Regions from separate parts of the Pseudoclavibacter sp. RFBA6 genome, predicted to be linked through region 3. Evidence: predicted binding sites of a transcription regulator. Region 3 holds the regulator's gene; each other region holds the start of a gene.
What was found. The regulator HspR, encoded in region 3, represses chaperone genes until heat shock. The targets are predictions, from matches to a motif close to AAGTTGAGTCNNNNNGACTCAACTT.

Region 1 (10,051 bases), 310 kb from region 3:
GACATCGACTACGACGGCGTCTCCGGCCCGATCTCGTTCGACGAGAACGGCGACCCGTCAGAGGCCACGATCGGCATCTACCAGTACGGCAGCGGCAACACCTACTCCAACATCGGAGAAGAGGCCGGCCAGCTCTAAGCTGACTCGCTGAACGAAGGCCCGGGATGCACGCATCCCGGGCCTTTCGCATGCCCCGACGCTGCCTTCTGCTTGGTGCCATCGCTGCCCGACCTCTGGCCGGTCGGAACCACTCGCGAGGGGCCAGACACCGGGCAGCGCTTGCGGGCGGAGGTCGCTGCTTCCCACCACCCGAGTATCCGACCGCTGCCAGTCAAGTGGCCGTTCCCGAGCGCTGTGAGGGGCACATCGGCTGGCAGCGTTCGGGATGGAAGCACGCGGAAGGGCACATCGGCTGGCAGCGTTGGGGTGTGGATGCGCAGCCAGGGCGCGACGCGGGGGAAGGCGACATGCGCAGGGGCAGGCAAGCGGGGAGCGCAGACATGCGCAGGGCGCAGACGAGCGGGGAGCGCAGACATGCGCAGGGGGGCAGACGATCGGGGAGCGCAGACAAGCGCAGGGCGCAGACGAGCGGGGGGCGCAGACAAGCAGGGAGCGCAGACAGGCGGGGGGGCGCAGACGAGCGGGGAGCGGAGACGGTGCAGGGCACAGAGACGGGCGGGAAGGTCTCAGCGTCTGCTGGGGGCCTCCCCGCCCGTCTGCGGTGGATGCTGGCGGCTAGTGGGCCGTGTCGCCGTCTTTCGCCTGCTCGTCGGCTGCGAGCGTGCCGAGGTAGAGGGCGATGACCTTGGGGTCGTTGAGCAGCTCGCGGCCGGTGCCCGTGTACGCGTCCTTGCCCTGGTCGAGGACGTAGGCGCGGTCGCAGATCTGCAGGCAGCGGCGTGCGTTCTGCTCGACCATGATGACGGAGACGCCGGCGCGGTTGATCTGGCGCACGCGCAGGAACGTCTCGTCCTGGCGGACGGGCGAGAGGCCTGCGGAGGGCTCGTCGAGCAGCAGCACCGACGGGTCCATCATGAGGGCGCGGGCCATGGCGACCATCTGCCGCTCACCGCCGGACAGTGAGCTGGCGCGCTGCTTGCGACGCTTCCCCAGCTCGGGGAAGAGGTCGGCGACGAACTCGAAGCGCTCGTTGAAGACCTTGGGTCGCAGGAAGAGCCCCATCTCGAGGTTCTCCTCGATCGTGAGCGACGGAAAGACGTTGTTGTTCTGCGGCACGAGGCCGACGCCCTTGGCGACGAGCTTGTCGGCGCGCAGGCCCGTGATGTCCTCGCCCTTCAGCATGACGCTGCCGCCGCGGATCTTGATCTGCCCGAAGATGGCCTTGAGCACCGTCGACTTGCCGGCACCGTTGGGGCCGATGATGCCGATGAGCTCACCGGGGTAGGCGTCGATCGAGCAGCCGTTGAGGATGTTCACGCCGGGCAGGTAGCCGCCGACGAGGTCGATGGTGGACAGCACTGCGTCGCCTCGCGGCGCGGTCGCCGTCGGTGCAGCGGATGCGGTGGGTTGCGTCTCGCTCATTTGCTGTCACTCTCCTTCGTCTCGGGCGCTGGCTCGGTCTTGGTCTCGGCGATCTCGTCGGCGATCGAGGTCGTCCCGAGCACTTCGGCCTCGTACTCGGCCGCCGCTTCCACGCCCTGTTCCTCTGCGATGCGCTCGACTTCCAGCTCCTGGATGTCGAGGTCGCCGAGGTCCTGGTCGTGGTGCGCGCCGAGGTACGCGTCGATGACGGCCTGGTCCTTCATGACCGTCTCGGGTGGGCCCTCTGCGACGATCTGGCCCTCGGCCATGACGACGACCCAGTCGGAGATGTTGGTGACCATGTGCATGTCGTGCTCGACGAACAGCACCGTGGTGCCGTCGTTCTTGAGCTCCTTGACGTGGCCGAGCAGCGACTGCACGAGCGCCGGGTTGACGCCGGCCATGGGCTCGTCGAGCATGATGAGCTTGGGGCTGCTCATGAGCGCGCGGGCCATCTCGAGCAGCTTGCGCTGTCCGCCCGAGAGGGACGCCGCATAGTCCTCGCGCTTCGCGTCGAGCTTGAAGCGAGCGAGGAGCTCGTCTGCCTTCGCCGTGATCTCGGTCTCGCGCTCGCGCCACAGCGGCTTGAAGAGCGCGCGCAGCATGCCCTCGCCGCCCTGCTGGTCGGCGCCGAGCAGCATGTTGTCGAGCACCGTCATGCGGCCGAGTGACTTCGTGAGCTGGAAGGTGCGGACCATGCCGGAGCGCGCCACCTTGAAGGCTGGCACGTTCGCGAGCGAGGTGCCGTCGAACGACCAGGTGCCTGTGTTGGGCTTGTCGAAGCCGGTCAGCAGGTTGAACATGGTCGTCTTGCCTGCACCGTTCGGACCGATGAGCGCGGTGATCTTGCCGCGCGGGATCTCGAGGTGCTGCACATCCACTGCCGTGTTGCCGCCGAACTGGCGGGTGACGCCGTCGGCGATGACGATCGGGTCGACCTTCTTGCAGCCGGGTCCGACCTTGCCGTCGACGAACTCGTGGGTGGGGAGGATGCCCGTTGGTGGGCTCGTCTGCTCAGGCACTGAAGCTCAGCTCCTTCTTGTTTCCGAAGATGCCCTGGGGTCTGAAGACCACCAGCAGCATGAGCGCGATCCCGACGATGATGAAACGGAGCTGGGCGCCCTGTGTCATGGAGAGGAAGGTGATCGCCCCGGATTCGATGAGTCCGTTGATCACGCCCTGCGTGAGGGAGAGGACCACCCAGAAGATCATGGCGCCCACGATGGGGCCGAAGATCGTCGCGGCTCCACCGAGGAGCATGATCGTCCAGATGAAGAACGTGAGGCCCGTCGTGTAGTTGGCGGGCTGCACGGCTCTCGGCAGGATGAAGATGATGCCGGCCAGCGAGCCGAGGAGACCTCCCGTGATGAGGGCCTGCATCTTGTAGGCGAAGACGTTCTTGCCGAGGCTGCGCACGGCATCCTCGTCCTCACGGATGCCGCGGACCACGCGACCCCAGGGGCTGCGCATGAGGGCCCACACGAGGAGCGTCGCGAGGAGGACGATGCCCCAGCCGACGATGCGAGTCCACCAGTCGTACGCGTTGTACGTGAAGGGACCGAAGCCGTAGGTGCCGTCCGGGATCGGGTTGATCGCGGCGAAGGTTCCCTTGAAGCCGTTGAGCCCGTTGGCGGCACCCGTGACCGAGGTGAGGCCCGTCGTCGTCACGATGTACCGGAGGATCTCGGCGGAGGCGATCGTCACGATGGCCAGGTAGTCAGCTCGCAGCCGCAGTGTCGGGACACCCAGGATGAACGAGAAGATCACCGAGACCACGATGACGCACAGCACGGCGGCCCAGAGCGGCCAGCCGAGGCTGATCGTCGGGATCGCGAACGCGTACGCGCCGATCAGCATGTACGCGGCCTGACCGAAGTTGAGGAGGCCGGTGTAGCCGAAGTGGATTCCGAGGCCGATCGCGGCGAGCGCGTAGGCAGCGGTGGTGGGGCTGAGGAGCTCGCCGACGGCGTTGCTCAGGATGTTTGACCAGTCCATGTTCGTCTCCTAGCCGACTCGCTCGCGGCGGCCGAGAATGCCCTGGGGCCTGACGAGCAGGACCAGGATGAGGATGAGGAGCGCCGCCGCGTACTTGAGGTCGGCGGGGATGAAGAGGGTCGAGAGCTCGACGAAGATGCCGACGACGAGCGATCCGACGAGCGCGCCGTACGCGGAGCCGAGGCCACCGAGGGTGACGGCGGCGAACATCAGCAGCAGCACCTGGAAGCCCATGTCCCACGACGACTGGCGGTACAGGGCGAGCATGACGCCGGCGAGGGCGGCGAGGCCACCTGCCGTGGTCCAGACGATGCGGATGATGCGGTCGACGTTGATACCGGATGCGCTCGCGAGCGACGGGTTGTCGGAGACCGCGCGGGTGGCCTTGCCCACTCGGGTGCGGGTCAGGAAGAGCCCGACGAGCACGAGGGTGACGATCGAGATGCCCATGCTCAGCAGCGAGCCGGTCGTGATGCGCACGGGGCCGAACTCGATGGCACCGCTGAGTCCCACGGAGCTCATCGGGAGGATCGCACCCCCGAAGAACAGCTGGTAGATGTAGCGCAGCGCGAGACCGAGGCCGATGCTCACGATCATGGCGGGCACGAGGCGCACACCGCGCTTGCGCAGCGGCTTCCAGAGCGCCGCATCCTGGACCCACCCGAAGGCGGCGCCGAGGATGACGACGATGATGAGAGCGACGAAGATGTTGAGGCCCATCACGACGGCGAAGAGCCAGGCCATGAGGCCACCGAACGTGACCAGCTCGCCGTGCGAGAAGTTGTTCAGCCCGGTCGTGCCGAAGATCAGCGTGATGCCGATCGCGCCGAGCGCGATGAGCAGGCCGAAGTTGAGCCCCGCGACGAGGCGCTCGATGAGCTGTGAGCCGAAGTTGCTGCTCTGCCTCGTGTCCTCACCGAGCGCGAAGAGGCGTCCGACGTTGGTCGTCGACCACTCGTCTTCCGTGACCTCGGCTGTCGCCCCGTCTTCGTTGCGGAGGTCCACACCGTCGGGCAGGGTCTCCGTGTCGAGCGTCACCGTGTAGTTGCCGGGGCCGGGGACGGGGACGCGCCAGCGTCCGTCCTCACCCGACTCCACCGTCTCGGTGTAGCCGTCGCCTTCGACGGTGAGTGAGACGCCCTCGACGGGTTCGCTCTCGAAGTTCAGGATGCCGCTGATCGAGTACGCCGACTCTTCCGGGGGCTCGGACTCCGCGTTCGCGGGGCCGGCCATCGTGAAGACGCCGAGGAACGCGAAGAGCGACATCGCGAGGGCTGCGAGCATTCGGTGTGTTTGGGTGAGCCGGGAGCGCCTGGCGGTCGCTGAGCGCGATCCGGCTGGCGGGAGCGGACTGAGGAGAAGGGGCACGGAGTACCTCCAGTGCGAGTCGGGCTGGGCACGACGACTGAACGAGATTCTGGAACTGCTATTGCTGCAAGCGAGGATTCGCCACTCTGCGAATCTACGGATGGTTTGTATCGGCAATGTTTCTTTGCCGCTACACACGATAGCCGTGTGGGAGTGCGGCCGTGCGTCGTATGCGGCCCGAATGCGCAATTTTGTTCTACGTCGCCACAAATGTGGCGGCTCAGCGGTTCAGAGACTGCGGATGGTGCCAAGATCCTCGGTTTGGGAAGAACGTGGTCGCCTTCGGCGTGTCACCGACCGGATGGTGCCCCGCTGCCGGTGGTCGCGTGCGCGAGAGCATGCCGAGCGCAGAAGATCGGCAGCTCGCCGCAGCGCTCGCAGGCGACGAAGCGCTCACGGCAGGAGGCGTCGCTGCAGTTCTGCGTGCGGTGCGTGGGCGCCGCGCACTCCCGGCAGCGCCCGAGCTTCTCGGTGTTCGGCCCGAACTCGAGGTGCTCGCGGGCGTCGAAGACGGCGAGCGATCCCTTCCAGAGGCCTTCGTCGCCGAACTGCTCGGCGTAGCGGACGATGCCGCCGTCGAGCTGGTACACCTCGCTGAAGCCGCGCTTCACCATGAGCGCGGAGAGGACCTCGCAGCGCACGCCGCCCGTGCAGTAGGTGACGACGGGCTTCGACTTGAGCTCGTCGTACTTGCCGGACTCGAGCTCGGCGATGAAGTCGCGGGTCGTGCCCGTCTCTGGCACGACGGCGCCCTCGAAGCGACCGATCTGGGCTTCGATGGCGTTGCGTCCGTCGAAGAAGACGATGTCGTCGCGCGACTCGACCAGTGCGTGGAGCTCGTCCGGGGCAAGGTGGGTGCCGCCGCCGACCACGCCGTGCTCGTCGACCTCCAGTTCCCCGGGGGCCCCGAAGCTCACGATCTCGTCCCGCACCTTGACGCTGAGGCGCGGGAAGTCGAGGCTCTGTTCGTTCTCATCGAGGCCGGTGCCCTCCGACCACTTGTAGTCGGCGTCCTTGAACGCCGCGTACTCGCGGGTGGTGCGCACGTACCGCTTGAGCGCGTTGAGCTCACCGCCGAGGGTGCCGTTGATGCCGTCCTTCGAGATCAGGATGCGCCCGCGCAGCCCCAGCGACGCCGCGAGGTCTCGCTGCCAGAGGCGGATCGCTTCCGGATCGGCGAGGGGCGCGAAGGCGTAGTAGAGCACGATCTTGGGGACAGCCATGCGGTCGATTTTAGGTGAGCGGCGGTGTTCCGAGCGCCGAGGGTGCGCGGATGTCGGTGGGTCTGCGTACCCTTGCCGCATGCCAGATCGGGTCATGACGCTCTATCGGCCGGCGCTGCCGGTCGATGTGGTGCAGACCCTGTCGCCGCTCATGCGGGGCAGGCGTGACCCGACCTGCTGGATGCACCCGGTGTCGCGGGATGTGTGGCGCACGTCGCACGCGCTCGCGGGTGGGGCGACGACCGTCTTCCGGCAGGCGCGGGACGGAGTCCGCATCGTGTCGTGGGGCGAAGCCGCCGAGATCGCGGTCGACGAAGCCCCGGTCCTTCTTGGCCGCGATGACGACTGGAGTGAGCTGCGCCTCGATGCGCTCCCCGAGCTGGCGGATGTGCGGCGTCGCAACGAGGGGCTCCGGCTCCCGAAGTCGGGGGCGGTCTTCGAGGCGCTCAGTGCCGCCATCATCGAGCAGAAGATCACGGGCCTCGAAGCGCATCGAGCGTGGGACATCCTGCACCGCGACTACGCCGACCCTGCCCCAGGCGCAGCCGGCCTCGTGCCGCGCCACCTGCGGCTTCCGCTCACCCCGGAGCAGTGGCGGCGCATCCCGAGCTGGGACTGGCATCGGGCGGGCGTCGACCACTCCCGGACGGGTACGGTCATCCGCTCGGCGACGGTCGCATCGGCGCTGGAGCGCACGGCGAGCCTGCCAACCGGGTCGGAAGAGCCCCTGCGCCGCCTCCGCTCGATCGTGGGCGTCGGCGTGTGGACGGCAAACGAGACCGTGCAACGCTCGCATGGCGACCCGGATGCGCCGAGCTTCAGCGACTACCACATCCCCAACATGGTGGGGTGGGCGCTCGCGGGTTGCGACGTCGACGACGACGGCATGCGGGAGCTGCTCGAGCCGTGGCGGGGGCACCGCGAGCGGGTCGTGCGCCTCATCAAGCTGGCTGGCAACCCGCGTCCGAAGCACGGCGCACGCATGACCGTGCAGGACCACCGCTTCCACTGAGGGGGTCGTTCGCCCACGGCTGACGCGGTTTTCAGCAAATTTTCTGGCACTCGACTTGGGTGAGTGCTAATTTTCTGACCAAGGAAGTTGACACCAGTCGACTCAAGTTCACCGCAGTCGCTCACGATCGTGAGTGTGCGTACAAGGAAGGGAAAACGACATGGCACGCGTCTTCGATCCGTTCCAGGAGATGGAACGACTTTTCCAGGGAGCACCGAACAGCCCGCGTTCGATGCCCATCGACCTCTACCGCGAGGCCGACCACTACATCCTCACCGCCGACCTGCCGGGCATCGACCCCAGCTCGATCGACGTCGACCTCGACGGACAGCAGCTCACGATCCGCGCCGAGCGCAGCACCGTGAACGCGGAGGGCGCCAAGTGGCTCGTGCGTGAGCGCAACGGGGGCAGCTACCTCCGCCAGTTCACGCTCGGCCAGGGCCTCGACACCGAGCGCATCGCTGCGAGCTACGAGCATGGCGTGCTCACGGTGACGGTTCCCGTCAGCGAGCGTGCGAAGCCGCGCAAGATCGAGATCGAGACCGGTACGAAGGTCGAGACCATCCAGGCGTAGCCGACAGGCGACGCAACAGAAGGGGGCAGTGCGAGATCGCACTGCCCCCTTCGTGATGTCTCAGACGGAACGCAGGCCCTTGCCTGACTCCTCGGCTTCCCGCGCGAGCTCCGCGGCCGCCGCGAACCGGGCTCGAAGTGCCGCATCAGGGGCCGGCTCGAGGCGCGCGATGGTCTCCACGGGCCAGTCGGGGCGGCTGCCGGTCGCGACCCAGGCGGCCTGGCGGGCCGCGCCGTCGGCGACGTACTCGCCGGGCGCGGGGATCTCGACGGGTACCTCGAAGAGGGTCGGGGCGACGGCGCGCACACCCTCGCTCAGGGCGGCGCCGCCGATGAGCATGACGCGCTTCGCGTCGACGCCGAGCGCACGGTGCGCGTCGAGCGCCTGAGCGAGGCTGCCGAGCATGCCCTCGACTGCGGCGCGGGCCAGGTTCTCGCGTGTGAAGGATCCACGCGTCATGCCGAGCAGGGATGCCGTCGCGTCCGGCAGGTCAGGAGTGCGTTCGCCGTCGAGGTACGGCACGAACGCGAGCCCGCCGGAGCCCACGGGGGCGGACGCGGCCAGCCGACCGAACTCCGCGTGGTCCACGCCGAGCACTGTCGCGGTCGTGTCGATGACGCGCGCCGCGTTGAGCGTGGCGGACAGGGGGAGGAACTCGCCCGTCGCGTCGGCGAAGCCCGCAAGACCGCCGTTCGGGTCGACAACCGGCCGCTCGGCGACCGAGAACACGGTGCCGGAGGTGCCGATCGAGACGACGACGTCACCGGCGCGAGCATTGAGGCCGAGCGCGGCACCCGCGTTGTCGCCGGCTCCCGCGGCGACGAGCGCGCCAGTCGGAGTCTTGCCGGCGACCTCGGACGGCCCGAGCACGCGCGGCAGGATCACGTCATGCCCGAGTGCGGCGACGAGCAGCTCGCGGTCGTACTCGCCCGTGAACGGCGACCAGTAGCCGGTTCCGGAAGCGTCGGAGCGGTCGGTTGTGAGCTTCGTCAGGTCGGGGCCGAGGGGGCTCTCGTCGGCGGGGCCGTAGCCGAGGAGCCGCCACGTGAGCCAGTCGTGGGGGAGTGCGACGGCGGCGACGCGTGCCGCGTTCTCGGGTTCCGCATCCCGGAGCCAGCGCAGCTTCGTGATGGTGAAGGAGGCGACGGGGACGAGGCCTGTGCGCTCGACGAGCGCCTCCTGCCCGAACTCCGCGATCAGGTCTCTGGCGGCACCGGCGCTGCGTGTGTCGTTCCAGAGGAGCGCGTCGCGCACGACGTTGCCGTCGGCGTCGAGCGCCACCATGCCGTGCTGCTGGCCGGCGACGGACAGTGCCGCGACGTCATCGAGCCCGCCAGCCGCTGCGGTCGCGTCCTGGACGGCGGCCCACCAGTTCTCCGGGTCCACCTCCGTGCCAGGGGCGTGGGACGCGCGGCCCTGGCGGATGAGCTCGCCCGTCACGGCGTCCCGGATGACGAGCTTGCAGCTCTGCGTACTCGAGTCGAAGCCGGCGACGAGCATGGTGGTCTGCTTTCTGTAGTGCTGGGGTGTGGTGCACGACAGAGCTGGGGCGAATGCATGCGCGTCGTTGGACGTGCGTGCATCCGCCACAGCTCTGTCAGGGGGGACGGGGGAGTCCGTCGGGCGAGCGGCGGGGACTAGCCGCGGGCGCCCATGAGGTGCTCGAGCGCGAGCTGCTGCAGGCGCACGAAGCCGAAGCCCTTGCCGTTGAAGTACGCGTTCGCGTCGAAGTCCTCGTACGCGGAGCGGTCGGCGAGGAAGTCGTCGTACGTCTCGCCCTCGCCGAGCGTGTTCGTGGAGAGCTCGTCGACGCGGGAAGCGGCGAGCGCCTCCTGCACCTCGGGGTCGGCGCGGAATGCCGCGGCGCGCTCCTTGAGGAGCAGGTACGTGCGCATGTTCGCCGCTGCCGACTCCCATACGCCCGTCTCGTCTTCGGTGCGCGAGGGCTTGTAGTCGAAGTGGCGCGGACCCGTGTAGGTCTGGCCGCCGCCCGGGCCACCGTTCTCGAGCAGGTCGACGAGCGCGAACGCGTTCTGCAGGTCGCCGTGACCGAAGACGAGGTCCTGGTCGTACTTGATGCCGCGCTGGCCGTTGAGGTCGATGTGGAACAGCTTGCCCTGGTAGAGGGCCTGTGCGATGCCGGCGGCGAAGTTGAGGCCGGCCATCTGCTCGTGACCGACTTCGGGGTTCACGCCGACGAGTTCCGGACGCTCGAGCGTCTCGATGAAGGCGAGGGCGTGGCCGACCGTGGGGAGGAGGATGTCGCCGCGGGGCTCGTTCGGCTTCGGTTCGATCGCGAAGCGGATGTTGTAGCCCTTGTCGGTGACGTAGTCGCCG
Region 2 (10,051 bases), on a different contig from region 3:
AGCGAGTCGCCATCGCTCGCCACGACCACCGAGACGGTGTCGCCGTCGCGCACGGTGCCCGCGAGGAGCGCCCTCGCGAGACGGTCGTCGATCTCGCGCTGCATGAGGCGCCGCAGCGGCCGGGCCCCGTAGATGGGGTCGTAGCCGCGCTCGGCGAGCCACGCCCGCGCATCGTCGTCGACCTTGATCGTGAGCCTCCGCTCACCGAGCCTGCGCTGCAGGCGGTCGATGTAGAGCGCCACGATCTGCGCGAGCTCGTCCTGCGAGAGCGCGCTGAACACGACGATGTCGTCGAGGCGGTTCACGAACTCCGGCTTGAACGACTGCCGGACAGCCGCCATGACCCGGTCCTCTCGCTCCTCCTGAGAGAGCAGCGGGTCGATGAGGAACTGCGAGCCCAGGTTGGAGGTGAGGATGAGGATGACATTGCGGAAGTCGACCGTGCGGCCCTGACCGTCGGTGAGCCGCCCGTCGTCGAGCACCTGCAGGAGGATGTCGAAGACTTCCGGATGCGCCTTCTCGACCTCGTCGAACAGCACAACCGAGTACGGCCTGCGCCGCACGGCCTCGGTCAGCTGTCCGCCCTGCTCGTAGCCGACGTACCCCGGAGGGGCGCCGACGAGCCTGGCGACGGAGTGCTTTTCCCCGTACTCGGACATGTCGATGCGGATCATGGCCTTCTCGTCGTCGAACAACAGCTCGGCGAGTGCCCTCGCGAGCTCCGTCTTGCCGACTCCGGTGGGGCCGAGGAACAGGAACGAGCCGGTGGGGCGGTCGGGGTCCGCGATGCCCGCGCGGGTGCGGCGGATCGCATCCGCCACCGTCGCGGCGGCCTTCTCCTGCCCGACGAGTCGCTTGCCGAGCTCGGCCTCCAGGTGCAGGAGCTTCTCCATCTCGCCCTGCAGCAGCCGCCCGACGGGGATGCCCGTCCACGCGGCCACGACCCCGGCGATGTCCTCGGCCGTGACGTGGTCGTTGACGAGCTTGGGTCCGCCGTCCTCGGTGGCTTCGGCCTCATGCAGCTGCTTCTGAATGCCAGGCAGCTCACCGTAGAGGAGGCGCGACGCGAGCTCGAGGTTGCCCTCGCGCTGCGCCCGGTCGGCGCGCATGCGGATGTTGTCGAGCTGCTCGCGCAGCTCGCCGATGCGGTTGAGGGAGGCACGCTCGACGTTCCAGCGCTCCTTCAGCTCGCCGAGGCGCGCGTTCTTCGCATCGAGGTCGGCGCGAAGCGCGGCGAGGCGCTGCTTGGACGCGTCGTCGTGCTCCTTCTTGAGCGCCAGCTCTTCGAGCCGCAGCCGGTCGACCTGCCGCTGGAGCGTGTCGACCTCGACGGGCGAGGAGTCGATCTCCATGCGGAGGCGGGACGCGGCCTCGTCGATCAGATCGATCGCCTTGTCCGGGAGCTTGCGGCCGGTGATGTAGCGGTTCGAGAGGGCAGCTGCGGCGACGAGCGCCTGGTCGGCGATCGACACCTTGTGGTGCGCCTCGTACCGCTCCTTCAGGCCGCGGAGGATGGCGATCGAGTCCTCGACGCTGGGCTCGCCCACGAACACCTGCTGGAAGCGTCGCTCGAGCGCCGCATCCGACTCGATGAACTGGCGGTACTCGTCGAGCGTCGTCGCGCCGATGAGGCGCAGCTCGCCGCGAGCGAGCATGGGCTTGAGCATGTTGGCGGCCGAGATGCTCGACTCGCCGCCGCCGGCGCCCATGAGGGTGTGCAGCTCGTCGATGAAGGTGATGATGCGACCGTCGGACTCGGTGATCTCCTTGAGCACGGCCTTGAGGCGCTCTTCGAAGTCGCCTCGGTACTTGGCGCCGGCGATGAGCGCCGACATGTCGAGGCTCACGAGCTCCTTGTCTTTGAGCGACTCGGCGACGTCGCCGGCGACGATGCGCTGCGCGAGGCCTTCGACGACCGACGTCTTCCCGACGCCGGGCTCGCCGATCAGCACGGGGTTGTTCTTCGTGCGGCGGGTCAGCACCTGGCTGACGCGGCGGATCTCGGAGTCACGACCGATGACCGGGTCGAGCTTGCCCGAGCGGGCGATGTCGGTGAGGTTGATTCCGTACTGTTCGAGTGCGCTCTTGGCCTCTTCGTCTGGTGCCTGAGCGCCTTGCATGTTTGCCATGGGGCTCCTTCGAGAACGTTGCTTGCGACTCAGATCGTTAAAAGTTGAGTCGAGTTGGCTCAAGTTTAGGGCCTGACGCGCGACAGTGCCACTGGAATGCGCTTCGCTCAGTCAACTCCCAGCGGGAGTTGAGCGCGCGTTCTGTGCCCGTGACCTGGACTTCTCTGGACGTGGCAGAGTTTCCTGCATGGCCGATGCCCGTGAAGAATCCGCACTCCCCGTTCACTCGCTCCGGGTCGGCAGCGTGGAGCTCCTGGGCGAGACATTCTCGGTCGTGAAGGCGGGCGGAGCCGAGGTCGTGCGCGCGGCTGGTTTCGGCAGCCCGAGCTCGCTCGCCTACTCGGCCTTCGGGCGACAGGCCGAGCTGCTCGCGGTGCGGGAACTGGGCGACGACGACACCGCACTGGCCGCCGTCCACGCCTATGACGACGGCGACGCCTCCCTGCTCGACGAGGTCGACGTGCACCAGGACGGGACCGAGCTGCGACGCGCCATGTGGCGGGCGGCGAGGCTCGTCGAGCCGGGCACCCTCGCCAGCTACGGCGACGTGGCCGCGATCGCCGGGCATCCACGTGCCGCCCGCGCGGCCGCGAGCGCCTGCGGGGCCTGCCTCGTGGGACTCTTCGTGCCCGTCCACCGCATCGTGCGCGCGAGCGGGAAGCTCGCGGGTCATGCGGATGACATCGCCGTGCGTCAGGCGCTCATCGACCACGAGCGGGCGATGGGGATGGGCCGCTGACGGTCAGGAGGGGGCGGCGGTCGACCTGCGCGCGTGCAGCACGGGCAGGACGCGTGTGCGCTGGACCGGGCGGCTCGGCCCCTCATCGAGACGAGACACCATCGTCTCGACGGCCAGGCGCCCGATGTGCTGCTTCGGGGGACGCAGTGCCGTGATGGGCGGCTCGGCATTCTGCGCCACCTCATCGTCGTAGGCGATGATCGCGAGGTCTTCCGGAATCGACCAGCCATGGTCGCGGGCGTATTGCTGCAGGAGCACCGCCTGAGGATCCGAGTGGATGAGCAGGGCGCTCACCGAGGCCCGGCGACAGTCGTCGAGCACTCGGGCGATGAGCTCCTCCCTCGCCTGTCCGTCCATGGCGTCGAGGTTCGCGTCGACGTCGACGTCCGTCTCGAGGCCGAGCTCCGTGACGGCAGCGCTCCACCCTTGCCGGAGCTGCGCTGAGGTGGGAGAGCCGGCCGACGTCAGGATGCCGACACGACGGTGTCCGAGCGCCGCAAGGTGCTCCGCAGCGAGGGAACCGCCGAAGACGTGGTCCGTGGTGACCCACTCGAGACTCGTGAGCGAGCCGACAGCGGCGGCATGGCGTTCCGCCAGCACGACGGGCACCGGAAGGGACTCCAGCCAGTGCAGGAGCGCCCAGCCGTCGGGGCCGCTGGTCTCCGGCGCCGCGATGATCCCGTGCAGGCCTCCGGATTCGACGAGAGACGAGATCTGGCGACGCTGATCGTCGACGGAGTAGCTGGCACCGCGCAGCACGAGCTGCACGCCGAGGTCGGTGGCCGCTGCTCGCGCACCGACGATGACCTGGGGCCAGTAGTAGCTGAGCGACGGGGTCACCATGCCGACCCGGAAGCGGATGGGGGTCGCCTGTGCGGCAACGGTCGGCACCGACGTGTCGAGGCGACTCCGCAGGGTCGCACCGCCGTGGACCCTGGTCAGGAGGCCACGATCGGAGAGGTTCGTGATGTCGCGCCGGATCGTGAGCTCGGACACCTCGAGCTGCCGCGCGAGCGCGGCCACGCGAACCGAGCCCGCACGGCGGAGCTCGCTGAGGATGCGTTCGCGTCGCGTGAGACCGAAGGGCGGCATGTCGTCCACAGCCCTGAGCGTACAGAGGTGTTCGCTTCAGGTCGAGCATGAACGATCCTGTTCGTTTTGCTGGCGGTTTCCCCGGGCCCCCTCCAAGATCAGCTCGGAAGCACACAGTCGTGCCCGCCGCGCACTCGTCCGACGAGGCAGCGGACAGCGCACAGAACGGAGAGCGCACATGCCTCAGGACCAGCGGCTCGGTCGAGTCTCGAGCACCCCGAGAGCTCGCAGGAGGCGGATGAGCCTCACCCTCATCGCGGCGACGGCGGCGGCGATGATCGCCCCGGTCCTCGTCTCACCGACACCTGCCCAGGCCGCAGGATCAGACCCGGTCTCGGTCACCATCGACGGCGCGGACGTCACGGCGGCCGCCGAGAACGTGAACGGGCTCACCTTCAAGGGCTTCGGCGTCCTCACCGCCAACTCGACGAGCGCGCTGCTCCTCGACTACAAGGCGCAGCATCCGGAGAAGTACTGGGAGCTCATCGAGACCCTCTTCGGGGGCGACCGCCCCATCATGAACACCATCAAGATCGAGATGGGCAACGACCGCAACACCTCCACGGGACCGAACCCGTCGACGATGCGCACGCGTGACGAGTACCCCAACGTGAAGCGCGAGCCCGGCTTCCAGCTCGCCGCCGACGCGCAGCTCGTCGCACACGGCGACGTGCACGTCAGCATCCTGCGCTGGAACCGGCCGGCCTGGGCCACCGACCACGCCGCCCAGTACATCTGGTTCAAGAACACCGTGCTCGCCGCCTACCGCGAATACGGGATCATGGTCGACTCGATCAACCCGGACGCCAACGAGACGCGTACCCCCGAGATCCAGCTGTACAAGGACTTCTCCGGCTGGCTCCGCGGCGACGAGAAGGGCTACGAGGGCACGAGCTCGGCAGACCCGAACAGCGGCTTCGCCTCGGATGAGGAGCGGGACCTCTACCGATCCATCGAGACGGTCGCCGCCGACACGGTCGGCACCCCGCCAGTGTCCTTCGGCAACGAGATGATGTCCCCCACCGATTCGTCGCTGCGCGACGCGGTGGACGTCGTCGGCTTCCACTACTCGAGCGCCGACGACAGCGCCGGCAACCTCAAGAAGGTGGCCGAGCAGCTCGACAAGGAGGTGTGGAACTCGGAGGGCCAGTCCACGTTCTCCAACTCGGCCGACCGCCCGAACAACACCAACAGCGACGAGCGGGGCGGAACGGGCACCGGATTCGGCGGGCCGAACAGCGCTCTCGAGATGGGCAACTGGGTGACGACCGGGTTCGACGAGTCGCGACGCACCCTCAACATCTTCCAGCCCGCGATCGGCTCGTTCTACGACGGGTTCCAGTACTCATCCAAGGAGCTCGTGAGCGCTCGCGACCCGTGGTCCGGCTGGCTGTACTACGACGGCGGTCTCGCCATGATCGAGCAGTTCACCAAGTTCGCGAAGCTCGGCTGGGAGAACGACGACAACACCGCCGGCATCTGGCGCGCCATCCCGCAGGCCTCCGACAGCCAGCTCGGGAAGGGCAACCCCCCGGACGGCGCACGTCTCGGAGGGGCGTCCTTTACGACCCTCGCGGCTCCAGATGCCAGCGACTTCTCGACCGTCATCATCAACGACAGCAGCTTCACGAAGAGCTACCGCATCACGGCGAAGGACATGGCCCTGGGCGCAGACCGCACGGCCGAGCTCTGGGAGACTCGCGCCGCGGATGCCGGGCAGGCGTACAACGCCAACTACCTCGCACCCGTCGGGGAGATCGAGCCGAACGGGGACGGGCTCTACACCGTCGAGGTCAAGCCCTGGTCCTCGATGACCCTCACGACGCTCGACCAGGCGACAGCAGCCGCCGACGGCACGCTCACCGCCAAGGACGGCTACGCGAGCGCGCTGCCCACGTCCCCCGAATACACGGACCCGGCCGGCGGCCGTGACGTTCTGGACACCGACTCGACCGGCGCCCAGAACGGTGTCGCCGACGACGCGTTCCTCTACGCCGACGACTTCGACTACGCCAGCACCGGCAACATCAGCGGCTACGACCCGGCCACCGGATCGCTTGTCGACTCCGGGGAGTCATTCCTGGACAGCCGCGGCGCCAAGGAGAAGCCGAGCGGGACGCCAGCCCTGCAGCCAGAAGATCAGGGCGTGACCCCCCGGTACACGAACGACACCAACGGTGCATTCGAGTCTGTCGCCACGGCCGATGCCACCCACGGCCGCGTGCTCAGGCAACAGGTTGGCCCAGGCATGGCCGGCGGCGCCTGGAACAGCGGCGACCCCAAGACGACGATCGGTGACGCCCGGTGGGCGAACTACACCGTGTCGGCCGACGTGCTCTTCGAGGCCGCGGGGGCGCAGTACGCCACCATCGGCGCCCGAGAGCAGGGCGGCACGGCGAACGGGCAGAACGTCTCGGCAGCCGAGCTGAAGGTCGAGCCCACCGGAGCGTGGACCTTCACGCGCTACGGCACGACGCTCTCCACGGGCACCGTGGCAGGCAACGCAGACGTCGCGTTCACTGCGGGCGCGGGCGTCTGGAACACCATCGCCGTGACCGTCGCCGCCGACACGTACACGGCGTCGATCAACGGCGTGCAGATCGCCACGTACACGGATGCCGCACCGCAGGCCACGGGGCGCATCCAGCTCGGATCCAGCTTCAACTTCGTGCAGTTCGACAACCTGAAGATCCAGACGCTGCCCGGATACACGCCATACGCCACACAGATCATCGATGGGATGCACCAGAGCAGCTGGTCGAACACGTCGACGCCGGTGCTCGAGTTCGACGCCAACTGGAGCCACGTCAACGGACAGGGCATGTTCGAGTGGCAGCGAACCGCATCCAAGAGCACCGCCAAGGGCGCCGCGCTGAGCTACTCCTTCATCGGAACGGGCCTGGACATCATCGGCTCCAACCCCGGAACTGCAACGCTTGATGTCGAGGTGGATGGAATCCCCGTCGTCCTCGGAGCCCCGACCTGGAGCGCGGGCAGCGCCCGAACGACGTTCACACTCCGCGGCCTCGCCAACGGCGCCCACACGGTCGTCGTCAAGACGGCCAACGACAGCTCGATCAACGTCGACTCGGTCGCCACGATCAGTGCCGTCGCGGATTCGGCGCGAGTCGACACGGGAGCACTCACCGAAGCCGTCTCCAGCGTCGCGCAGCTCGTCGAGGCGGACTACGCACCCCAGTCATGGGCCCCGTTCGCTGCCGCTCGGACGGCGGCGCAGTCCGCGATCACCGACCCGCTCGGGTACGGACTCGACGTCGAAGGGGCGACGGCGATCGAAGCGCGACTCGCATCCGCGACTGACGCGCTCACCCCCAAGGATGTGAGCGCCGACGTGACCGACCTGGGTTCCGTCGCCATCACCGCCGACGAACGTGCCCTGCCCGGTTCCCTCACGCTCTCGGGGACCGAGGCGGAGGTCATCTGGACTGCCGCGTCGAACGCCAGCGCGAAGACCACGGGTGAGCTTGCGACCTTCACGGCCACCGGCCGGACCGCGGAGAAGACCGAAGCCGGCGTCTACCAGCGGTTCTCGGCGAGCGTGCTCGTCATCCCCGCGGACCTCGACTACTTCATCGACTCCGGCTCGAGCGGGTCGGCAGCGGGTTCAGCTCATGCGGCCGCAGCGGCCGTCTCGCCCAAGCTCCGCAACGAGACCGCCGACCAGAAGTGGGACGGCGCGGCCTCAGGCAGCACGTGGGGGTACGCGACCGCGGCGACGACGCTCGCGGGCGGCACGCCGCAGGACTGGGGATCGTCGTACATCGGTGCCGACTTCAACAAGCCCGTCACCTACTCCCTCACACTCCCCGCCGGTTCCTACAACATCGTCGGAGTGCAGGCTCCACGTGCGGGACTCACGACGAACCTGTCCGCGAAGCTCACCGCGAACGGTGAGACCACCTCGAAGACGGCAGTCTCGACAGGGGCGGCGACGCCGATCGCGCAGACGCTCACGCTCGACGAGGAAGCGGTCGTCCAGCTGGAGTTCGGCACCAACGGGACAAGCGGGTACAACGCGCGACTCGCGCTCGTCTACGTGCAGACGCTGCCCCGGGACCTCGGCGTGCAGGGGGTGCTCGACACCGACGACCCGCTCCCCGCCACGGTGACGGTCGCAGATGCCGAACGTGCCGTCACGTGGGAACCAGCCGCCCACGAGCAGGCCCGCACCGAGTACGAGACGATCACAGCGCAGGGACGCCTCGACGACAGTGACGCACCGGTCGTCGCGCAGTACGAGATCGTGCCGCCAGGGCTCGTCTACTTCATCGACGCCGGGACGAACGGTGTCGCCTCACCGCAATACGCGGCAGTGTCAGGCGCCGTCGAAGAACTGCGCAACGACAAGGTCGACCAGGTCTCCACGTCAGCCGAGCAGTGGGGACATGTCGCCGACGGCATGAAGCTGAAGACCGGGACCGACATCAAGGACAAGTACTCGACGGGCCTGTACCAGGACACCACCAAGCTGAGCTACCGGCTCCCGCTGGAACCCGGCACCTACACGCTGACCGGCGGCTTCACCGAGTGGTGGAACCTGAGCAGGACCATGTACCAGACCGTGTCGGTCAACGGCACGGAGCTCGCGAAGGGAAGCATCCCGCTCTCCGGTTCCACACCCAAGCTCTCCGCAGGACTGACCTTCACGCTCTCGGAGGCGGCCACGGTCGACTACCTCGTGACCAACGAGGGCGCCGGCGGCGAGAAGCCCGTCATCTCCTGGCTGGCAGTCGCCGACGAGACGCTGCCCGGCACCCCGCAGAACGCGGTCGCAGCGCCGGCGGGCGATACCGCCATCACCGTCTCCTGGGACGGCCTCGAGGACACCGGTGCGGGGTTCACCGGCTACCGCGTGTACGAGGCGGGTGGTTCGGACCCGGTCTGCGAGACAACCGAGACCAGCTGCACCGTCGAGGGACTCGCTCCCGGCTCGACGCACTCCTACGAGGTGACCGGCGTCAACGCCTCCGGGGAAAGCCCCCGCTCGGCCGCGACCGCACCCGTGACCCTGAGCGAAGCGCCCACGGACGACGGCGCGACGAAGGCGCCGGGCAAGGGCGTGCTCTCCTCCAACGACGGCTGGAACACCGGCCTCCGCGACGGCGAGTTCCAGCTGACCATGAACCTCTGGTGGGGCGAGAACGGCTCCGTCTTCCGCCTGTACCAAGACGGCCAGCTGGTCAGCACGACACCGCTCACCATGAACTCGCCGGCGGCACAGTCAGCTGCCGTCGACATCGCCGGTCTGAAGAACGGAACCTACGTCTTCACCGGTGAGCTGGTGAACTCGAAGGGAACGACCTCGACAGAATCGCTCACGGTGACGGTGACCAACGCCTCCCCCGGCGCACCGTCCCTCTCCTCGGACAACTGGGACGGCGACGGCAGCTACACCGTCACCGCGAACCTCTGGTGGGGTACCAACGCCACCTCCTACCGGTTCCTCGAGAACGGTGTCGAGGTGGGCGCCGGCACGCTCACCGCAGCGAGCCCCGCAGCCCAGAAGGCGGTGCTGGACGTCGCCGGCAACCCCCCGGGGCAGTACGAGTACACGGTCGAGTTCATCAACGCCGCCGGCACCACGGTGAGCACGACGCACACGGTCTCGGTCACGAAGTAGCTGCGCACTGGGCGCCGCGTCGGAGGTGGATGCGGCGCCCAGCCAGCGGTACTCGAGGACGAGCGCAAGGCCCTCGACGGGATCGCATTTCCTCAGTCACTCGCCGCGCCCCTTCGATAGCGTGGTCATCGACCAAACGGCTCATCGTGCTGACCGAAGAGCGATCCGACAATGGAGGCGTCGATGCCGAAGGACCGCAACCGCACAGGCATGTTCGCCGTCCTCACGGCCGCCCTGCTGCTCATCGGAATAGTGGCAGCTGCTGCGCTGCTCGGTACTCCGACTGGGTGGGTGATCTTCATCGCCCTTGTCGGGTTCCCTCTCGTCCTGGCGCCGGCCGCGCTGCTTGGCCTTCGCTGGGGTGACGCCAGGATGGCGAAGGCTGGGCCGGGTGTTCTCACTGCTCTGGGCCCAGGTGAGATCCGCGAAATGGATGTTCCTGACGTACCG
Region 3 (10,051 bases):
GTACGGGCGGCCGACGGCGTTGGTCTCGATGCCTGACACGTTGGGGCTCGTGACGAACACCTGGTAGTTGTCGACCAGCGGCACCGTGTAGGCCTCCTCGAGGACCGTCTCCTGCAGCTCGGCGAGGTTCGCGGCGCGCTCGTCGGTGCCGTTCGCGGTCTCCGAGACGCCGAGCAGCTGCTCCTCGAGCTCGCCGTTCTTCAGCTGGAACTGATTCGTGTAGTCCTGGCCCCAGTACTGGCGCAGGGTCGTCGCATCGAGGAAGGAGTTGGCGACCGGGAAGATGGGTGTGCCTCCCGCGGCGAAGATGTCGCTGTAGGTGCTCGCATCCGACTGGCGGATCTCCAGCTCGATGCCGACGGCTTTGAGCTGCTGCTTCGCGAGCTCGAGGATCTGGCCTGAACCGTTGACGAACGGGGACGTGTACGCGGGGATCGTGAGGCGCGTGCCGTCCTTCACCCGGTAGCCGTCACTGTCCGTCTCTGTCCAGCCGGATTCGTCGAGCAGCGTGTTCGAGAGGTCCTGGTCGAAGGCGAGATTCTCGCTCAGGTCGACCCAGCCGGGCGTCGCGGCCTGCACCGAGGAGGTGGCGGGCTTCCAGTTGGAGTTGAAGACCGTGTCGACGATCTCCTGGCGGTCCACGCCGTGCTGGATGGCCTGGCGTATCTTCACGTCGTCGGTGATCGCCGCGTGAGGGCGCAGCACGAAGTTGATGGGTGTGCCGAGGTACTCGCCGTAGATGACGTTGAAGCCGTCGTCGCTGAGGCGCTGCTCCTCGCTTGGCTGCACGAAGTGCACCGAGTCGACTTGGCCGGCTTCGAGCGCTCCCTGGCGTGCGGAATCCTCCTCGAGCACGTTGAAGGTGATGGAGTCGAGGTACGCAGGCCCCTCGTGGTCGAACGCCTCGCTCGCCCAGTCGTAGTCGTCGCGTTTCGTGACGACGATCTCGCGCTCCGGCACCTGCGACTCGAAGACGAAGGGGCCAGTGCCGACGACGTTCTCGAGCTTCGCCTGCTCTTCCAGCGGCAGGTCGATCGTGCTCTCGCCGAGGATTCCGGCGGCGAAGAACCCGAGGCTCGGGATGAAGCCGCGGTTCGGGGAGCTGAGGGTCACGAGCACGGTCGTGTCGTCGACGGCTTCGGCGCTCCCGAACTCGCCGGGCACGATGGGCGAGCGGGTGATGCCCTTGCTCTCGTCGCCGAGGCCGAGCACTTCGAGGTTCTTCGCGACGACGTCCGCGGTCAGCGGCGTGCCGTCCGAGAAGGTGACGTCGTCGCGCAGTTTCAGCGTGTACTGGAGTCCGTCCTCGCTCTCCGCCCATGACTCGGCGAGCCACGGATGCACTTCGCCCGTGCTGTCGACGTAGACGAGCGTCTCGACGAGCTGAGTCCACACCTGGCTCTTGTGCCAGTTGTTCGACTGCTGCTGCTGCCAGCCGTCGGCGATCGCGGTGACGGCGTGCACGAGGTCACCGCCCTGCACGGGGGTGTCCGAGCCCTGGCTCGCAGTGCTCTGCCCGATCGCGCATCCGCTGAGGAGGAGGGAGGTGAGGGTCGCGCCGATGACGGCGGCGGAGAGGATGGAGCGGCGTCTGGTCATGACGGTCCTGTCGTGAATGCATGCATGGGAGGGATGCACTGGGCGCCCGGAGGCGGCGCGCTCGGAGTGGCGGGCTGGCGAGAGCGTCGCAGGTAGCCCGGGTGGCGTCCAGGATGCGCGTAACAGAGGGCCGGGGGCGGTCGCTCGGTGACGCTCCGCGCAGAAACCTGACGTGGCGTTACCGGACTCGCCGCTTGACCCTGTGGCGACCACACGGTGTCCGATGGATGCATGCAATCCCACGAAGGAGCATCCACCGTGACCACCAGCACCGGCCAGAGACATGAACCCGGCCCAGCGCCGGCGCCGGGGCACGCGCCAGCCCCGACCCCGGTCTCCGAGCGCGCCATCGCCCCTGACCTCGCGCGGGGCATGATGCTGCTGCTCATCGCGCTCGCCCACACGCCGTGGTTCCTGTTCACGTCCGAGATCGGCGCGACGCTCATGCATCCCGCCGACGGCAACCTCGCCGACCGGATCGCTCAGGCGTTCACCATCGTCGTCGTCGACACCCGCACGCACACCATGTTCGGCTTCCTCTTCGCCTACGGCATCTGGCAGCTGTACTCGCGGCAGGTGGCGAAGGGGCTGCCGGTCAAGGATGCGCGTCGGCTGCTGCGCACGCGCCACTGGTGGCTGCTCGCGTTCGGCCTCGTGCACGCGGTCCTGCTGTGGCAGGGCGACATCCTCGGCACGTACGGGCTCATCGGACTCATCATGGTGCCCCTCTTCTTCAACCGCAGCGACCGGACGCTGAAGGTCTGGATCGGCGTCTTGCTTGCGGTCGGCTTCGTCTTCGCCGTCGGATCGTTCGCCGCCATGCAGCTCCTCCCGCCCCTGCCCTCCGCTCCGAACGCGCAGCAGCCGATCCTCGCCGAGACCGATGTCCTCGCGGCCCTGGTGCTGCGGGTGGCTGCCTGGTTCCCCGGTCTGTTGAGCGGCGTGGCCTCGCTTGCGCTTCCGACCGCGTTCCTCTTCGGTCTGCTCGCCGCCCGTCACCGCATCCTCGAGGAGCCAGCGAAGCATCTGCGACTGCTGCGCACCGCGGCGATCGGTGGCATCGGCGTCGGCTGGTCGGCCGGTCTCGTCCAGGTGATGGTGCACTTCGACATGCTCGACCTTCCCAACCCGGCGGGGTTCGGGTCAGTGCACTTTTTCACCGGCATCTTCGCGGGCGTGGGCTACGCCGCGGCGTTCGGCCTCATCGCGCACCACGTGCAGACGCGAGGGTCGGGCCTGCGCCTCCCGGGGAGGGCGCTGCTGGCGCTCGGGCGACGGTCGCTGAGCGGCTATCTCATGCAATCCCTGCTGTTCGTCCCGCTGCTCGCGGCCTGGGGGTTCGGTCTGGGGGCGCACCTGTCGAGCTGGTCTGCGATGGTCGTCGCGATCGGCGCGTGGATGATCACGGTCGCTGTCGCTTACCTGTTGGATCGTCGCAACGTGCGAGGCCCGGCCGAGGTCGCGCTGCGGAAGCTCAGCTATCGCACGCTCCGCAAGCGCGCATGAAGCGCGGATGGCGGGGTCCGCCCGAACCGGCCCTCGACGGAGATTGTCGGTAGCCGCTGTGATACTCGGCGCAGGGAGGAAACGCATGGTCTGGAGCACGAGCCAGCTCGCGCAGTTGGCGGGAACCACGGTGAACACGGTCCGTCACTACCATTCGATCGGGTTGCTGGCGGAGCCGGAGCGGCAGGCGAACGGCTACAAGCGGTACGGGGTCGAGCACCTGGTCCGGGTGCTGCAGGTGCGACGGCTGAGCGACCTCGGGGTGTCGCTCTCGAAGATCCCGGATGCGGTGGCCGGAGGCGACCAGCGCGAGCTGCTGCGTGAGCTGCACGCAGAGCTCGAGGCGAGCATCCGGCGCCTCGGGCGGGTTCGAGACGAGGTCGGCTCGCTGCTCGCCCACGGGGCACCGCTTGACACACCCACGGGGTTCGAGGGCATCGCCGAGGGCATGACGCCCACAGATCGCTCGCTCGCCTCGATCTTCGCGCAGGTCTATGACGACGCGGCGATGGCCGACGTGAAGGAGATGTTCGAGGACGGCCAGCAGCGGTACCAGGACCTCGACGCGGCGTTCGAGGCGCTACCCGCCGATGCCGACGAGGAGGAACGGGTCGCGCTCGTGAGCCAGATGCTGCCGGCGCTTCGCGAGAACCTCGACCGCTACCCGTGGCTGCTCACCGAGCCGCGCATCCGGCAGGCACAGCCGCTCGCGGAGAGCGCCATGGTCGAGTCGATGCGTGCGCTCTACAACGAGGCTCAGCTCGACGTGCTCGCGAGATCCATGCTCCGGGTGAGGGCGGAGATCGGCCATTCGATCTCGGTCAACCCCGGCCCCGATGGTGCAGCACCGCCGTAGGACTCGCGCACTGGTCCGGTTGTCGCGCACACCTGAAGACTTGAGTCGCTCCCACTCAACTCTCAACCTGCTGGCTTGACGCAAGGTCGGTGTCGAGTAAACTTGAGCGCATACGGCTCAGGTCTGCTCGCACCTCGACGAAGCGTTTGATCGAGACAGCAGGCCGGGCCGACTCAGACTCACACAAGCAGCTCTACAAAAGGAGAACCACACATGTCACGTGCTGTTGGAATCGACCTCGGAACCACGAACTCCTGCGTCGCAGTCCTCGAGGGTGGCGAGCCGAAGGTCATCGCAAACGCCGAGGGCTTCCGCACCACCCCGTCCATCGTCGCCTTCACCAAGGACGGCGACGTGCTCGTCGGCGAGACCGCCAAGCGCCAGGCAGTCACCAACGTCGACCGCACCATCGGCTCCGTCAAGCGCCACATGGGCACCACCTGGACCCAGGGCATCGACGACAAGAAGTACACCGCGCAGGAGATCTCGGCGCGCATCCTCGGCAAGCTCAAGCGCGACGCCGAGCAGTACCTGGGCGACAAGGTGACCGACGCCGTCATCACCGTCCCCGCGTACTTCAACGACGCTGAGCGTCAGGCCACGAAGGAAGCCGGCGAGATCGCGGGCCTCAACGTGCTCCGCATCATCAACGAGCCCACGGCGGCCGCGCTCGCATATGGCCTCGACAAGGGCAAGGAAGACGAGCTCATTCTCGTCTTCGACCTCGGTGGAGGAACGTTCGACGTCTCCCTCCTCGAAGTGGGCAAGGACGACGACTTCTCGACCATCCAGGTCCGCTCCACCGCCGGTGACAACCGCCTCGGTGGCGACGACTGGGACGACCGCCTCGTCAAGTACCTCATCACGGAGTTCAAGTCGCAGACCGGCGTCGACGTCGCGAACGACAAGATCGCCCTCCAGCGTCTGAAGGAAGCGGCCGAGCAGGCGAAGAAGGAGCTCTCCAGCTCCACGAGCGCCAGCATCCAGCTGCCCTACCTCTCCCTCACGGAGAACGGCCCCGCGAACCTCGACACGAGCATCACTCGCGCCAAGTTCGAGGACCTCACGAAGGACCTCCTCGAGCGCACCCGCAAGCCCTTCGAGGATGTCATCCGCGAAGCCGGCATCAAGGTCGACCAGATCGACCACGTCGTGCTCGTCGGTGGCTCCACCCGCATGCCGGCAGTCGCCGAGCTCGTCAAGAAGCTCAGCGGCAAGGAAGCGAACAAGGGTGTCAACCCGGATGAGGTCGTCGCCGTCGGCGCCGCTCTCCAGGCCGGCGTGCTGAAGGGCGAGCGCAAGGACGTCCTCCTCATCGACGTCACGCCCCTCTCCCTCGGCATCGAGACCAAGGGCGGCATCATGACCAAGCTCATCGAGCGCAACACGGCCATCCCGACCAAGCGCAGCGAGACCTTCACGACGGCCGACGACAACCAGCCGTCGGTTCAGATCCAGGTCTTCCAGGGCGAGCGCGAGTTCACCCGCGACAACAAGAACCTCGGCACGTTCGAGCTCACCGGCATCGCACCGGCCCCCCGTGGCATGCCGCAGATCGAGGTCACGTTCGACATCGACGCCAACGGCATCGTGCACGTCTCCGCGAAGGACAAGGGCACGGGCAAGGAGCAGTCGATGACGATCACCGGTGGCTCCAGCCTCGGCAAGGAAGACATCGAGCGCATGGTCCGCGAGGCCGAAGAGCACGCGGAAGAGGACAAGAAGCGCCGCGAGGGCGCCGAGCAGCGCAACATCGCCGAGACCACGGTCTACCAGGTCGAGAAGGTGCTCACCGAGAACGACGACAAGCTCCCCGCCGACGTCAAGAACGAGGTCCAGGGCGACGTCGACGCCCTCAAGACGGCCCTCGCAGGCGACGACGACGCAGCAGTGAAGTCGGCGCTCGACAAGCTCAACACCAGCCAGACGAAGCTCGGCGAAGCTATCTACGCCGCAGCACAGGCTGAGCAGGCAGCGGAGGCCCCCACGGCTGACGCACCCGCCGGAGACCAGGCTGCCGACGATGACATCGTCGACGCCGAGGTCGTGGATGACGAGGACGACAAGGACAACAAGTAGTCATGGCTGAAGAGCGAAACGAGTCAGAAGCACGCGGTCCCGAGAACTCGGGAGAAGCAAACGAGCCGATCATCAACGACAAGCGTCGGATCGACCCGGAGACTGGCGAAGTTCGCGACCTCGGCAAGGCTGCTGGCGCCGAGTCGGCGGAGTCCACCACGGACGACGCCGACCCGGCGACCGGCGAGGCTGCTGAAGCCGCGGCTGAAGGCCTGAGCGTTGAGGATCTCGAGAAGCTCCTCAGTGGCGAAGGCGCGGAGGACGCACCAACCGAGGGCACCCCTGGTGAGAGCGATCTCGCCCAGGAGCGCCTCCAGGATCTGCAGCGCGTCCAGGCGGAGTACGCCAACTACCGCCGCCGCACCGACCGGGAGAAGACCGAAGCATACGACGCCACCAAGGCTGAGGTGCTCCGCTCCCTCCTCCCCGTGCTCGACGACTTCGACCGCGCCCAGAAGCACGGCGACCTCGTCGAGGACACGCCTATGGCCGTCATCGCCAACAAGCTCCGCACAGCGGTCGAGCGCCTCGGCCTCACCGCGTACGGCGAGGCCGGCGAGGCCTTCGACCCGCAGCGCTACGAGGCGATCGCGCAGCTGCCGAACCCGAGCGTCACGACCGACACCATCGCCGATGTTGTCGAGCGCGGCTACACGGTCGGAGACCGCGTGGTCCGCGTCGCGAAGGCAGCGGTGTTCGTACCCGCTTCGTAAGCACCGCGATCGGCGCACCCGCACCGATCGAACACGGGAGGGGGCACCGCAGAAGCGGGCCCCCTCTCGTGTTCATCCAGAAGACATGCTCATTCCTAGGAACAGAAGGACCATATGGCCAGTCAGGATTGGTTTGACAAGGACTTCTACGCGGTGCTCGGCGTATCGAAGGACGTAGACGAAAAAGACCTCAAGAAGCAGTACCGGAAGCTCGCGCGTCAGTACCACCCTGACTCGCACCCGGGAGACACCGCTGCAGAGGCGAAGTTCAAGGAGATCTCCGAGGCCTACTCAGTGATCTCCGACCCAGAGCACCGCGCAGAGTACGACCAGATGCGCGCGATGGGCTCAGGCGCCCGATTCCAGCAGGGGCCAGGCGGCCCCGGAGGCGCGGGCTTCGAGGACGTGTTCGGCGGGATGTTCAACGGCGGCGGTGCCCGCCGCGGTGCGTCGAACGCCGACTTCGAGGACCTCCTCGGCTCCATGTTCGGTGGAGGTGGCGGCGGATTCGGCGCCGGCAGCTTCGGCGGCGGTGCCGGTCGCCCCGCCGGGTTCCAGACCGGGCCGCAGAAGGGTCGCGACCAGAGCGCATCCACGACCCTCGGCTTCATGACCGCCATCAAGGGCGACACCGTGGAGCTGCAGGGGCAGGACGGACGGGTCGTGAAGGTGCGCGTTCCGGCGGGCGTCGAGGACGGGCAGAAGATCCGCCTCCGCGGCAAGGGCGGTCAGAGCCCGAACGGCGGCGAGGCGGGCGACCTGATCCTCACCGTCACCGTGCGTCCCGACCCGGTGTTCACGCGTTCCGGCCTGAACCTCGAGGTCACCGTGCCCGTCTCCTTCGCGGAGGCCGTGCTCGGCGCCACGATCGAGGTGCCCACCGTCGACGGCGGCACCGTGCGCGTGAAGGTCGCGCCCGGCACCCCGAACGGCAAGACGCTGCGCGTCAAGGGCCGCGGCATCGAGACGAAAAAAGGCAAGGGCGACCTGCTCGTGCACCTGGAGGTCGCCGTTCCGAACCATCTCTCGAGCGCGCAGGAGAAGGCGCTCGCTGACTTCGTCGCGGCGTCCGGCGATGAGAGCCCGCGCGAAGATCTCCTCCGCCTCGCCCGCCAGGGCCGGTAGGGACGCTCATGGCATTCCCCTCCGACCTCGACGAGGACGCCCCGATCTTCGCGATCGCCATGGCCGCCGAGCTCGCGAACATGCACCCGCAGACCCTGCGGCAGTACGACCGGATGGGGCTCGTCACTCCGCAGCGCACGGCGGGCCGCGTGCGGCGCTACTCGCTCCGCGACGTGGCGCAGCTGCGCGAGATCGCAGTGCTCTCCAACGAGGGCGTGAGCCTCGAAGGCATCGCGCGCGTGCTCGAGCTGCAGCGTGAGGTGCTCGGGTTGCGGCGGCGCGTGCGGGCGCTTGAGGCGGAGCTGGCCGACGAGCGGCTCACTCGCCTCGGTGGCCGCATCTTCGCGGCTGGCGAGCGAGGCGACGTCGTGCCGCTCGCGCACGGACGCCGCACGGCACGCCGTACCGAGGTCGTCGTCTGGCGGCCGGCACGCGTGCACGAGGCGGAGGTCGACGCCGACGAGCGCCCGCGCCCCGTGCGCAGACGCCGCCCCTCCGCGAAGAAGCCGGCGAGCGACTAGCCAGGCCGCGGAACGGGTCGTGACGTGAGCATCCGTGCATTCAGGTCCCAGCGGTTCCCGATCACCCACAGGTCGCTGGAGGAGGTGTGGCGGTCGGAGACCCCATTCGGCGCGGCTGCGCTCGTGTATTCGGCTGATCCCTGGCGCGCGACGGCCTCCGGCGACGGCCTCCCGGCCGCCGAGCTCATCGCCGACGAGAAGCACCACCGCGGGGCGGCGTGGGTCGCACCCGAGGGTACGTTCCGGTTTCCGATGCAGCTCGTCGTCGGCGGTGTCGCCGGCGAGGTGACGCAGCCGCATGCTCGGGGATTCGACCTTCAGCTCACTCGCCGCTCGCGCACGGTGCGGGCTCGCGTCGACGGCACCGAGTGGACGATGCGCGGCGTCGGCCTCTCGAGCGTTCAGCTCTCCCGCAATGGGGCGCCGGTCGTGACGAGCGGGGCGTCGTTCACGTCACATCGGCTCGAGGCCGGGTGCACGCCTCGCGACCTCGCGGTCGCCATCGCCCTCTCGCCGCTGCGCGCGACGCTGTTCGTGCTGACGAGCCTCGCCTGAAGGGCGGCGCGAGTGCGGCCGGAGGTCAGCGACCAGGGGCCAGGCGTCGGCTGGTGAGGCCCTGCAGCGCGAAGAGTTGTGGCCCGTTGTCGTTCCCGCTTGCGGGAGCGACAACGGGCCACAACTTTGCCTGCGTGGTGGCGGGTGGGGGGCCGCGGGTGCCGCGGGTGCCGCGGGAGGGCGGTACCCGTGCGTGAGGCGCCCAGGTGAGCCGCGAGCACCGCAGAGTTGTGGCCCGGTGCTGTTCCCGTTCTCGGGAGCAGCATCGGGCCACAACTTTGTCTGCGTGCCTCTGCGTGCAGATCAGGCGCGGTGCCACGACTGGTGCGGGTGATCCGACTGGCCTGCGCTCCCGCGCTGTGCGGAGGGTGCTCCGGTCAGCGGGCGCCGTTGCCGCCGTCGACGCGCCACTGCGCGCCGGTCACGAACGACGCCTCATCCGAGCCGAGGAACACGACGACGCGCGCGATGTCGAGCGGCTCCGCATACCGGCCCATCGGGATCGCGGCCTGGAATCCGGCCTTCGCGGCCTCGACGTCCCCGCCGCCGAAGCCCTCCTCGAGGCGGCGGACCATCTGCGTGTTCACGCCAGAGGGATGGATGCTGTTGACCCGCACCCCGGTCGGTGCGACCTCGAGCGCGGCCGACTTCGTGAAGCCGACGACGGCGTGCTTCGACGCGACGTAGGCGGAGACGCCCGGCGACCCGTCGAGGCCGGCCTCCGACGAGGTGTTGATGATGCTGCCGCTGCCGCGCTCGGTCATGACCTTGAGGACGTGCTTCATGCCGAGGAAGACTCCGCGGACGTTGACGGCGAACACCTTCTCGTAGTTGTCGACGCTCGCCTCCGTGAGCGGGCCGACGGCGCCCTCGATGCCGGCGTTGTTGAAGAACACGTCGATCGTGCCGAACGCCTCGACGGTCTCGGCGACGTAGCGCTCGACGTCTGCCTCATTGGTGACGTCGGCCGTGATCGTGATGACGTCGCCGTGTGCCGCGAGGCGCTCGCGCGTGGCCTCGAGCGGCTCGGCGAACAGGTCGACGAGCGCCACGCGGGCACCGAGCTTGAGGAACTCCTCGGCGGTCGCGGCGCCGAT

Region 1: C5C17_RS16655 (Hsp20/alpha crystallin family protein) is a predicted target of HspR. The motif match lies at 7,225-7,249, and genes of this name have one in related genera.
Region 2: C5C17_RS18120 (ATP-dependent Clp protease ATP-binding subunit) is a predicted target of HspR. The motif match lies at 2,171-2,195, and genes of this name have one in related genera.

What each region holds. Positions count from the first base shown of each region.
Region 1 is NZ_PSUA01000015.1:400,703-410,753, forward strand. Features, by position in the region: gene C5C17_RS16620 (ABC transporter substrate-binding protein) at 1-138, shown strand, start outside; gene C5C17_RS16625 (ABC transporter ATP-binding protein) at 736-1,542, opposite strand; gene C5C17_RS16630 (ABC transporter ATP-binding protein) at 1,539-2,564, opposite strand; gene C5C17_RS16635 (branched-chain amino acid ABC transporter permease) at 2,557-3,537, opposite strand; gene C5C17_RS16640 (branched-chain amino acid ABC transporter permease) at 3,547-4,821, opposite strand; gene C5C17_RS16645 (rhodanese-related sulfurtransferase) at 5,196-6,128, opposite strand; gene C5C17_RS16650 (DNA-3-methyladenine glycosylase) at 6,208-7,140, shown strand; gene C5C17_RS16655 (Hsp20/alpha crystallin family protein) at 7,301-7,714, shown strand; gene C5C17_RS16660 (xylulokinase) at 7,775-9,214, opposite strand; gene xylA (xylose isomerase) at 9,352-10,051, opposite strand, start outside.
Region 2 is NZ_PSUA01000017.1:170,410-180,460, forward strand. Features, by position in the region: gene C5C17_RS18120 (ATP-dependent Clp protease ATP-binding subunit) at 1-2,129, opposite strand, end outside; gene C5C17_RS18125 (methylated-DNA--[protein]-cysteine S-methyltransferase) at 2,317-2,868, shown strand; gene C5C17_RS18130 (substrate-binding domain-containing protein) at 2,872-3,960, opposite strand; gene C5C17_RS18135 (fibronectin type III domain-containing protein) at 4,199-9,601, shown strand; gene C5C17_RS18140 (SoxR reducing system RseC family protein) at 9,785-10,051, shown strand, end outside.
Region 3 is NZ_PSUA01000015.1:94,087-104,137, reverse strand. Features, by position in the region: gene C5C17_RS15185 (ABC transporter substrate-binding protein) at 1-1,599, opposite strand, end outside; gene C5C17_RS15180 (DUF418 domain-containing protein) at 1,858-3,105, shown strand; gene C5C17_RS15175 (MerR family transcriptional regulator) at 3,191-3,961, shown strand; gene dnaK (molecular chaperone DnaK) at 4,175-6,040, shown strand; gene C5C17_RS15165 (nucleotide exchange factor GrpE) at 6,043-6,753, shown strand; gene C5C17_RS15160 (DnaJ C-terminal domain-containing protein) at 6,868-7,878, shown strand; gene C5C17_RS15155 (heat shock protein transcriptional repressor HspR) at 7,887-8,399, shown strand; gene C5C17_RS15150 (hypothetical protein) at 8,424-8,954, shown strand; gene C5C17_RS15145 (SDR family NAD(P)-dependent oxidoreductase) at 9,332-10,051, opposite strand, start outside.